2 regions of the Streptosporangium nanhuense genome follow, and region 1 is predicted to be linked to the other one. Evidence: riboswitches for the same ligand, from Rfam matches in the RefSeq annotation. Region 1 holds a riboswitch; the other holds the start of a gene.
The links. Region 1 has a riboswitch for cobalamin ahead of AC5L38_RS29885 (cobaltochelatase subunit CobN). Riboswitches for the same ligand answer to the same signal wherever they lie in the genome.
Positions count from the first base shown of each region.

Region 2: another riboswitch for cobalamin. It lies ahead of AC5L38_RS34800 (hypothetical protein); the one in region 1 lies ahead of AC5L38_RS29885 (cobaltochelatase subunit CobN).

Region 1 covers NZ_JCADBG010000017.1:213,443-218,325, reverse strand. Annotated here, with positions in the region: gene AC5L38_RS29885 (cobaltochelatase subunit CobN) at 1-2,720, opposite strand, end outside; cobalamin riboswitch at 3,007-3,179, opposite strand; gene AC5L38_RS29880 (ferredoxin-like domain-containing protein) at 3,226-4,638, shown strand; gene AC5L38_RS29875 (precorrin-8X methylmutase) at 4,635-4,883, shown strand, end outside.
Region 2 covers NZ_JCADBG010000023.1:113,418-118,300, forward strand. Annotated here, with positions in the region: gene AC5L38_RS34795 (KAP family P-loop NTPase fold protein) at 1-816, opposite strand, end outside; gene AC5L38_RS34800 (hypothetical protein) at 1,169-1,519, opposite strand; cobalamin riboswitch at 1,627-1,839, opposite strand; gene AC5L38_RS34805 (hypothetical protein) at 2,745-4,652, shown strand.

The sequences.
Region 1 (4,883 bases):
GGCACGGCCTTGGGGTCGACCGAGTAGAAGTTGCGGCCGGTGGGGAGCACGTTGATCAGCCCGCGCAGCGGCGACCCGCTCGGCCCGGCCGGGACGTAGCCGCCGTCGAGGGCGTGCAGGATCGCGTCGATCTCGTCGGTGGTACGCGCCAGCCGGGGTACGACCTCGACGGCGGCGAAGCGCAGGATCCGCTCCACCGTCTCGAGGTCCGCGCCGCGCGCACGGCCCTCGCCGGCCGGTCCTCCCGGGCCGCCCCGATGACCGGTCACGCCCTCCGAGCCGGTCACGCCCTCCGAGCCGGTCGCGCCCTCCGAGCCGGTCGCGCCGGTCGCACTGGTCGCACTGGTCGAGTTTGCCGAGCCGGTCGAGTTTGCCGAGCCGTGCCCGCCGCCGGAACCGGCCACGCCGACCGAGCCAGAACCGGCCACACCGGCCACACCGGCCGGACCGGCGTCTTCCGCCGGGGTGTCCGCCCGGCCCAGGACCTCGGCGGTCACCTCCCGCGCCGCCGACGGGTCCCAGCCCCGGTGCTCCATCGCCTCGACCAGGGCGCGGGCCAGGGTCTCGGCCTCGTCGACGCCGATCCGTCCCGCGCTGCCGTCCTCGGCCAGGCCGAGGGCCTCGCGCAGCCCGACGAGCGCCTCGCTGCCCGCCCACATCTGCCGGGCGCGGAGCATGGCCAGCACCAGGTCGACGCGCGGCTGCCCCTCGGGGGCGGCCCCCAGCACATGCAGGCCGTCGCGGATCTGGACGTCCTTGACCTCGCACAGCCAGCCGTCGATGTGCAGCAGGAAGTCGTCGAACTCGGCGTCGTGCGGGCGGTCGGCGACGCCGAGGTCGTGGTCGAGCCTGGCGGCCTGGATCAGTGTCCAGATCTGGGCGCGGATCGCGGGCAGCTTGGCCGGGTCCATCGCCGCGATGGAGGCGTGCTCGTCGAGGAGCTGCTCCAGCCTGGCCATGTCCCCGTAGCTGTCGGCGCGGGCCATCGGCGGGACGAGGTGGTCGACCAGGGTGGCGTGGGCGCGGCGCTTGGCCTGGGTGCCCTCGCCGGGGTCGTTGACGAGGAAGGGGTAGATCAGCGGCAGGTCGCCGAGCGCGGCGTCCGGGCCGCAGGAGGCCGACAGGCCCGCCGACTTGCCGGGCAGCCACTCCAGGTTGCCGTGCTTGCCCACGTGGACCATGGCGTGCGCGCCGAAGCCGTCGGCCAGCCAGCGGTAGGCGGCCAGGTAGTGGTGGCTGGGCGGCAGGTCGGGGTCGTGGTAGATCGCGATGGGGTTCTCGCCGAAGCCGCGCGGCGGCTGCACCATGACCACCACGTTGCCGGAGCGCAGCGCGGCCAGCACGATCTCGCCCTCCGGGTCGCGCGACCTGTCCACGAACAGCTCGCCGGGCGCCGGACCCCAGTGCTCCTCCATCCGGGCGCGCAGGTCCGCGGGCAGGGTGGCGTACCACTCGGCGTACCGGCTCGCCGCGATGCGCACCGGGTTCCCGGCGAGCTGCTCCTCGGTGAGCCAGTCCTGGTCCTGCCCGCCCGCGGCGATCAGCGCGTGGATGAGCGCGTCGCCGTCCTGCCCGGTCACCCCGGGCAGCTCGTCCTCGGCGCCGATGTCGTAGCCGCGCTCGCGCAGCGCGGCCAGCAGCCGTACCAGGCTGGCCGGGGTGTCCAGGCCGACGGCGTTGCCGATGCGGGCGTGCTTGGTGGGGTAGGCCGACAGCATCAGCACCAGCCGCCGCTCGGCGGGCGGGATGTGCCGCAGCGCGGCGTGGCGCACCGCGATGCCCGCCACCCGCGAGGCCCGCTCGGGGTCGGCCACGTAGACGGTGAGCCCGTCCTCGTCGATCTCCTTGAAGGAGAACGGCACCGTGATGATCCGCCCGTCGAACTCCGGGATCGCGACCTGGGTGGCGGCGTCCAGCGGGGACAGGCCGTCGTCGTTCTCCTCCCAGGAGGCCCGGCTGCTCGTCAGGCACAGGCCCTGCAGGATCGGCACGTCCAGCTCGGCGAGCGCGCCGACGTCCCAGGCCTCGTCGTCCCCGCCCGCCGACGCGGTCGCCGGACGGGTGCCGCCCGCCGCGAGCACGGTCACCACCAGGGCGTCCACCGTACGCAGGACCTCCACCAGGCCGGGCTCGGCGGTGCGCAGGGAGGCGCAGTACACCGGCAGCGCCCGCGCGCCCGCGTCCTCGATCGCCGAGCAGAGCGCCTCGACGAAGGCGGTGTTCCCGGCCACGTGGTGGGCCCGGTAGTAGAGAACCCCGACGACGGGCCCGTCGTGTCCCTCCTGGTCTCGCGCCTCGCGCTCCAGCGTCCCCCACGTGGGGGTGGGCTCGGGCGCGGCGAACCCGTGGCCGGTGAGCAGCAGCGTGTCGGACAGGAAGTGGTGCAGCTCGGTCAGGTTGGCCGGGCCGCCGTGGGCGAGGTAGGCGTGCGCCTCGGCGCAGACCCCGCCGGGCACGGTGGACAGCTCCATCAGCTCGGCGTCGGGCGCCTGTTCGCCGCCGAGCACGACGACGGGCCGGGGACCGGCGAGCAGGGCGTCCAGCCCCTCCTCCCAGGCGCGGCGCCCGCCCAGCAGGCGTACCACGACCAGTTCGGCGCCCTCCAGCAGCGGCGGGAGGTCGTCGGCGGTGAGCCTGGCGGGGTTGCCGAGCCGGTAGTCGGCGCCGCTCGCGCGAGCGCTCAGCAGGTCGGTGTCGGAGGTCGAGAGCAGGAGGATCACGCGCCACACTCCAGGAGAGGAAGGGCGGTACGGCCCAGGGGCGCCACGGCGTGGCGGGAGGACAGGCGGGAAAACGGCGATGCCACGGCATGGCGGAGGAACGGCGACGCCACGGCATGGCGGGGGGACGGTGCCGCCACGGTGTGGCGGTCGAGCGGCGAAAAGCGCGCGGCGTGGCGGGGGAACGGCGATGCCACGGTGTCCACGATGTACGCGGTGTCCACGATGTCGCGGGGGAACGGCGAAGAGCGCACGGAGCTTCCTCCCTCGGGGTCCTCGCCCCGGGTCGTCGTCGGCCGCGACGGCTGGAGTCTCCTGGCTCCCGGATCGGTGCTCACCCCGGCCTTCCCGCCCGTCGTCGGACAGTGGCCCGGGTGGGGTTCGCTCCCCGGTTACAGTGGCGGGACCGCGCCGGAATCACACCGGCTTCCTCCCTTTGCCGTCGCCACCGATGACACTACGGCAGTCCGGTTCGTTGCAAGAAACTGGCATTAACATCCTTCGAGTGTCCATTGCCGACTTTTCCGGACGATCGCGACTCGACGCGTGCCCCGGGGCGCTCCAGGTCCATGCCGCCGCGGACGGCGGCCTGGCCCGCGTCCGCGTGCCCGGAGGTCGCCTCACCCCCTCCCAGCTGCGCGAACTCGCCGAAGCCGCCTCGGCGTACGGCGGCGGCGTCATCGAGCTGACCTCCCGCGCGAACGTCCAGGTACGCGGCCTCGGCCCGGAGGACCCGGACGGCGTCACGGACAGCGGGAGGGGGAGCGGGTTCGCCGCGCGCATGGCGAAGGCGGGCCTGCTGCCCTCGGCGACACACGAGCGGATCCGCAACATCCTCGCCTCCCCGTTGACCGGACTGGACGAACCGGCCGGGTCAGCCGATCCAGCCGTACCGACCGGGCCGACCGATCCGGCCGGATCGGAGCATCCGCGCGGCGGCGGGATCGTCGACGTCACACCGCTGATCAGCGAGCTGGACCGGCGGCTGTGCGCCCGTCCCGCCCTCGCCGCCCTGCCGGGGCGCTTCATGTTCGCCCTCGACGACGGCCGGGGGGACGTGGCCGGCCTGGGCGCCGACGCGGGAATCCTGCCCACCGGACCGGACGAGGCCGCGCTGGTCCTCGCCGGGACCGACACCGGCCTGCGCGTCCCGCTGGACGGAGCCGTGACCGCCCTGCTCGCCGCCGCGGAGGCGTTCCTCGACGAGCTGGCCGCCCGGGACGTCACCGCCTGGCGGATCGCCGAACTCCCCGACGGCCCCTCCCTGATCGCCGCCCGGGTGCGAACCGCCCTCGGGGTCTCCGGTACGCCCCCCTTCGCCCCGGTGAGAACGCGGGTCGTGACCCTCGGGCCGGTCGGCGTCATCGGGAGTACGGACGGAACGGGAAACGGGAACGGCGACGAAGGCGCGAGAGTCGCGCTCGGGGTGGCGATCCCGCTGGGGCGGCTCACCTCCGAGCGGGCGCTGCTGCTCGCGGACGCGGCCTCGGGCGGGGAGATCCGGCTCACACCGTGGCGTGGCGTGGTCCTGCCCGGCCTGGACCGCGCCGAGGTCGCGGGCACGGCCGCCCGCCTGGAGGCCGCCGGGCTGGTCGTCGACCCCGCCTCGCCGTGGATCGGTGTGACGGCCTGCACCGGCCGTCCCGGCTGCGCCAAGTCCCTGGCCGACGTCCAGGCCGACGCCGCCGTCGCGACAGCCATCGGCGCGGCCCCGCCGTCCGGGAGCGGGCGGGGCACCGGTACGCTCCCCGTGCACTGGGCGGGCTGCGGCAGGCGCTGCGGCCGTCCGAGGGGGCGGGTCGCGGATGTCGTCGCCACCGGTGACGGCTACCGCCTGGAGCTGGACGGCACCGGCCTGACCTGCTCCGGCATCGAGGAGACCGCGGCCGCGCTGGCGGCCGCCAGAGGGGAACTGTGATCGACTACGTCCGCGACGGCGCGGAGATCTACCGCCGCTCCTTCGCCACCATCCGCGCGGAGGCCGACCTTTCCGGCCTGCCCGCCGACGTCGCCCGGGTCGCGGTCCGCATGATCCACGCCTGTGGGATGGTCGACCTGGTGAGCGATCTGCGCTGGTCACCCGGGGTCGTGGCCTCGGCGCGCGAGGCGCTCCTCGCGGGCGCGCCGGTGCTCTGCGACGCCATGATGGTCGCCTCCGGGGTG
Region 2 (4,883 bases), on a different contig from region 1:
GAGAACCTCTAACATCCCAATCCTGAGAACCGACGCCAAAGCTTCATCTGCGGCCAGCGGTACTTCTACTGAGGTCTTTACGATCTTCTCTAGGTAAGCTGCACCGTCGAGACCTTCTTCGCCGAGGGCGTTTTCTACCACCTTTCTATCAAAACATAGAAGGTAAACTACGTTAGGAAAAGAGCCATTGAGTCGAACAAGCCTGAATAGATCGCGTATCTCCTGGCGCGTGAGCCGATCAATGTCATCGATAAGAACAATGATCCTTCCGTCCAGCTGACTCAAAGCATCAGAAATCTCAATTCTTTGCTCGTGGATGCTTGTATTGAGAGCCTGAGATACTCCCTCCGATGTTTTTTGAGCAACATCGATGATTGCTGCTGCTCCGGGTATGAATTTTAGAGGCGAGAGAGAGGCGGAGTATTTGTTGAACTTCTCGGCAATACTGGCAGTGGCATCTTTAAGCCGCTTCTTTCGGCTTCTTCCGCCGCTCAGCTGCCGAGCCATTTCATCAAAGAAGAAACGGATCAAGTAGTCGGTTCCCGAGAAAAACCATGGATTGAACTCAACGACTTGCACCGCTTCTTGTTCGCGCAGGATGTTGGCAGTTAGGTTCAGTAGCGATGTCTTGCCTGTTCCCCATTTCCCCGTGATTGCCACCACCGCGCCGCGTTCAACGTTCATGGCTTGCACTTCGTCAGCTATTGCAGTCGCTAAGAGCGACCGGTTCAGCAGGTCATCCTCGACGTTGAGAATCGGATCATCCCCTGCAAAGAGGGCGGATCGTCCATTGGGGGTGAGAATCGGCTCGCTCATAACGTCCACCTCGCTGGCTGGGGCCCGTACGTTGGTCGGCCTACCGTACTTCGTGATGAGCTTCGACCGACTCGTCCTAGTGGTCTTTGGTGCGTGGGCGGCGCTGGCCGCGACCGGCCGAAGAGCCGCAGCGCGGCCAGCGACCGCCCGACGCGCGCAGGCCGCCGCAGGCGGACTGCCTTGACCAAGTAATGAAAATCCTCGCGGATCGACCCGCCAACGCGTCTCGATCATGTAACTCAGGGACCTACAGGGCCGGTTGCCCAGACGTCCTAGCAGCTCAGAGTATTGATCACCTCAATGAGTCACTACGCCGAGCGCTCTCCCGCGAATAGTTGCCTTTGCGGTTGAACTAGTGGTAGTTGGTGTCGAACCACTTGGTCATCTCCAGCGGCGCCACCCCCTCGGCACCCCGGGCCATCGCGAAGTACGGATCCGCCGCCCCGGAAAACCGCTCAGGCACCGCGCCCACCAGCGCGATCGCATCCAGCACCTGGTCATACAGCGAGAACGTGTTGGACGGCACCGCATCCAGCCCCGCCCCCGACAGCTCCCGCCACACCCCTTGCCGCAACCCCGCGGCCGTCCCCTGAAGACCGGCGGCATCGACCCGCCCAGCCCAGTAATCCTCCGTCGCCCGCTTCAACTCGCGACGATCCCCGATACGGGGGTAACCCAAAACAGTCGTGGTGACCTTGCTCATGGCGTCCTTCCCTCGGCTCATGCCATGCCGACCCACGGCCGCGAGCGAGGACATGCGAAAGACGCATCCCAGGCCCTCCCACGAGGCCACGGATCACCGCACACCGGACGGCGCACGGGCGACTGGCAGGTCTTCGGACTCGCGGGCACCACACACAACCCCTACTGACCGTCGCTTCCCAGATGCGCACACACCCAGTGCCAATGACGGCGTTCGTTCCCACTCACCGCTGCGGGGCAGCCCCGGAATCACACCGGGTTCCCTCTTACGACTCCCGGCACCGCAACGGCGCCGGGAGAACCAACCGCGCCACGAGCATATGCCAGACACGCCCCCTCCAGCAGACCGGCCGGGCGGTCAGGGGATCCCGCCAATGGCAAGCCGGCAACACAGGCAGTCTCCTCGGCCTGCCCAATCCTGCCGAAGAGACCGCATTCCCCTGTCCGAGCGGCGCTACGCCGGAAGTGGCCACCTACTCACTGCGTCATCCACCCCGGCGGTTCAGTTGAGGTCGCCTTGCGCCACGTCTTCGCGACCTCCGCAGGGTTCTGCTGATGGAGGTTGCGGAGGAGCATTGTTGCCACGCGGACGAGATCGAGGAAATCCCGCCCTATAGGGATCCGGAGACCTTCCACAATTAATGCAAGGCCCTCCTCAAGTCGTTCTGATTCACTTATCGATTGGCCATTGACAACGCGGCCGGTGGCCAAGTCCACACGGGCAAGCATGCGCCTGACGTCCTTCGAACGCCGCCTGTCGGTGACCGGGCTCGCACTCGACGTGCGGCCGAGGGTCTGTCTCCCCTTGCGGTAAGCGGCGTGACCGGTTGCCGCGCTCCATCATCGTGGCCGCGACCGTCGACGGCCCACGCCGGTGTCGGGATGAACCGTCGATTCGACATACTCGAATTCCCGATGAGGAATCCGCCGATCAGCCAGGAAAGTCCATGAATCGAAACCCTTGACAAGATGTCTCGCATTTATCAAGGCTGTGATCAGGTACCAAATCGAAGAGGATTCGAGTTATTCGAATGGTGACGACAGAAATGGCGACGACGAGGAAGTCGTCGAGTACGACCAAGGCGTTCGAGCTGCTGTAGACGGTGGCGTCCGAGTGAACCGAACCAGCGCACATCGGCACCCGTGACGGGGGACGCGCCTCGCGCGCGGCCCCGAGGCCCGGAGCGGCACGAACGGACGCCTTGCTCAACGAAGAAGGAAGCGCAATGAGAGCAACAACTCGCAATCGCAGACGTCGCTCGGCCGTGGCGGCCCTGAGCATGGTCACCCTGGGGGCGTCTCTGCTCCTCGCCGCGACGCCGACCAGCGCGACGTCGGCCGCCGCGACGTCGGCCGCCGCGGACGGGCCCAACGCCTCGATCATCTTGGGCGAGGTCAACGAGGAGAACGGTCTCCGCCAGATCGAGGAGGGTGACGGCGCGACCGCACCCGTGACGGTCGGCGGGCGGAGCGCACGCAAGACCGTGCAGACCTCGGCACCGGCGCAGCACATGTACTTCCAGGTCGACGACGCGGTCGCCTTCGACGGCGCCTTCGTCGCGTGCCTGCAGGTCGAGTACTTCGACGAGGGCGGGGCCACGTTCCGCGTCCAGTACGACTCGACCAGCAGCGCGTACGCCGGGACGGGTTCGGTGAACCGCACCGGGTCGAACACGTGGAAGACGGCGGGCTTCGAGCTGATGGACGCCCGGTTCGCCAACCGCGAGAACGGCGGCGCCGACTTCCGCGTCGAGGCGGGCACGACCGGGGTGACCTTCCACAGCGTGAAGTTGACGATCATCCAGGAAGACGACGGCGTCACCCCGCCGTGCGCGGCCGCCGATCCCGAGCCGGAACCCACCCCCATCCGCTGGCGGCTCAAGTACGACGAGCCGTTCGACAAGAAGATCCGCACCGAGGCGAGCCCGTGGGTGCTCGACGACTACAGCGAGCCGGTCGACGACTTCAACGACGACAACGGCGACCTCTACCGCCTTCAGCTCGGTCCGAAGTTCGACGCGGCGATGGCGACCATGCGGACCTACCGGCAGGAGACCGAGTTCGGCAAGGACGGCTGGCTCACGGCGTCCCTCTCCACGCGTGAGAGCGGCGGGCGGGTCGACGACAGCTACACCGACACCGCCGAACGTCCGTCGATCAAGACGGAGAAGCTGGAGACCGCAGGCGCCGTCGCCAAGATCGCCGTGCCTCACTACACGGGTGGCGCGATCATCCGCAACACCGAGCCGCTGCCGAAGTACTACCGCATCGAGTACGACCTCAAGACGCTCGACTTCGGCGGCTTGCGTAACGGCTCGCTGTTCTACGACGGCAAGTACAACGGGTACAGCCTCGGGGAGTGCAAGACGTTCTACCCCTGGGTCGGCGACCCGAACGACATCGACCCGGCCGACCCCTGCGCCACCCGCTCCGTGCGGGAGGACAGCAACGAGGCGTACAACGCGTTCCACTTCATGTCGATCCTGGACTTCCCGGCGATGCCCCGGAACCTGGCGATGTACCACTGGCACCGCAAGGTGCTCATGGACCAGTTCAGCCCGGCCCCGTCCCGGAACACGAACGGCTACGACGTCTGCAACTCGCTGACCGGTGAGAAGTACCCCTGGGACCAGAGCAACCGCACCACGGTGAACATGCTCTACTTCACGGGTTCGCTCGGTCAGTCGCAGACGTTCGTGACGAGCTGCGACCGTCGGCCGGTTTCCGGCGTGCAGAAGTCGGCCGTGGAGCTGCAGCCCGAGCTGATGCCCCACAAGGACTACGCGTTCGCCATCGAGCGCACCGAGGCGGGTTACACGCTCGAGGTGAGCGGCGTCTTCAAGAACGTCGGCAAGCAGACCTACCGGTTCACCCGGGGCTTCATCGACGACGACGCCGGCGTGATCGGGGCGAACGTCCCGATCTTCCACTACAACGTGGACGCCGAGGAGTACAACGGCCAGTTCAACACGTCGCACACCGCGCAGGGCGCGTTCGGCTCCAAGACGTGGGACAACCAGTGGCCGGCCGGCTCGGCCTACCCCGACTACTTCGTCATCGGTGAGCCGTACACGAACGTCGGTGAGGGCCAGGCCCGCATCGACAACATCCGGCTGTACGTGCCGAAGAAGTAGGCACGGGAAGCTCGCGGTCGAACTGACGCGGCCGCGCCCCTGGGACCTCAGACCGCACCCGGGGGCGCGGCCCGCGCTCCGAATTCACGCGATCCTTCGTTTCGAGTCTTCGATCAGAGGGAACCTGCCCGGCCCACGGACGCGGACGACGCTCCCTCCCGACTTCGCATGGAAGCGTTCCAGTCATCCGCACCGGATTCGGGATTCGGGATTCGGGGAGGTGATCCCGGC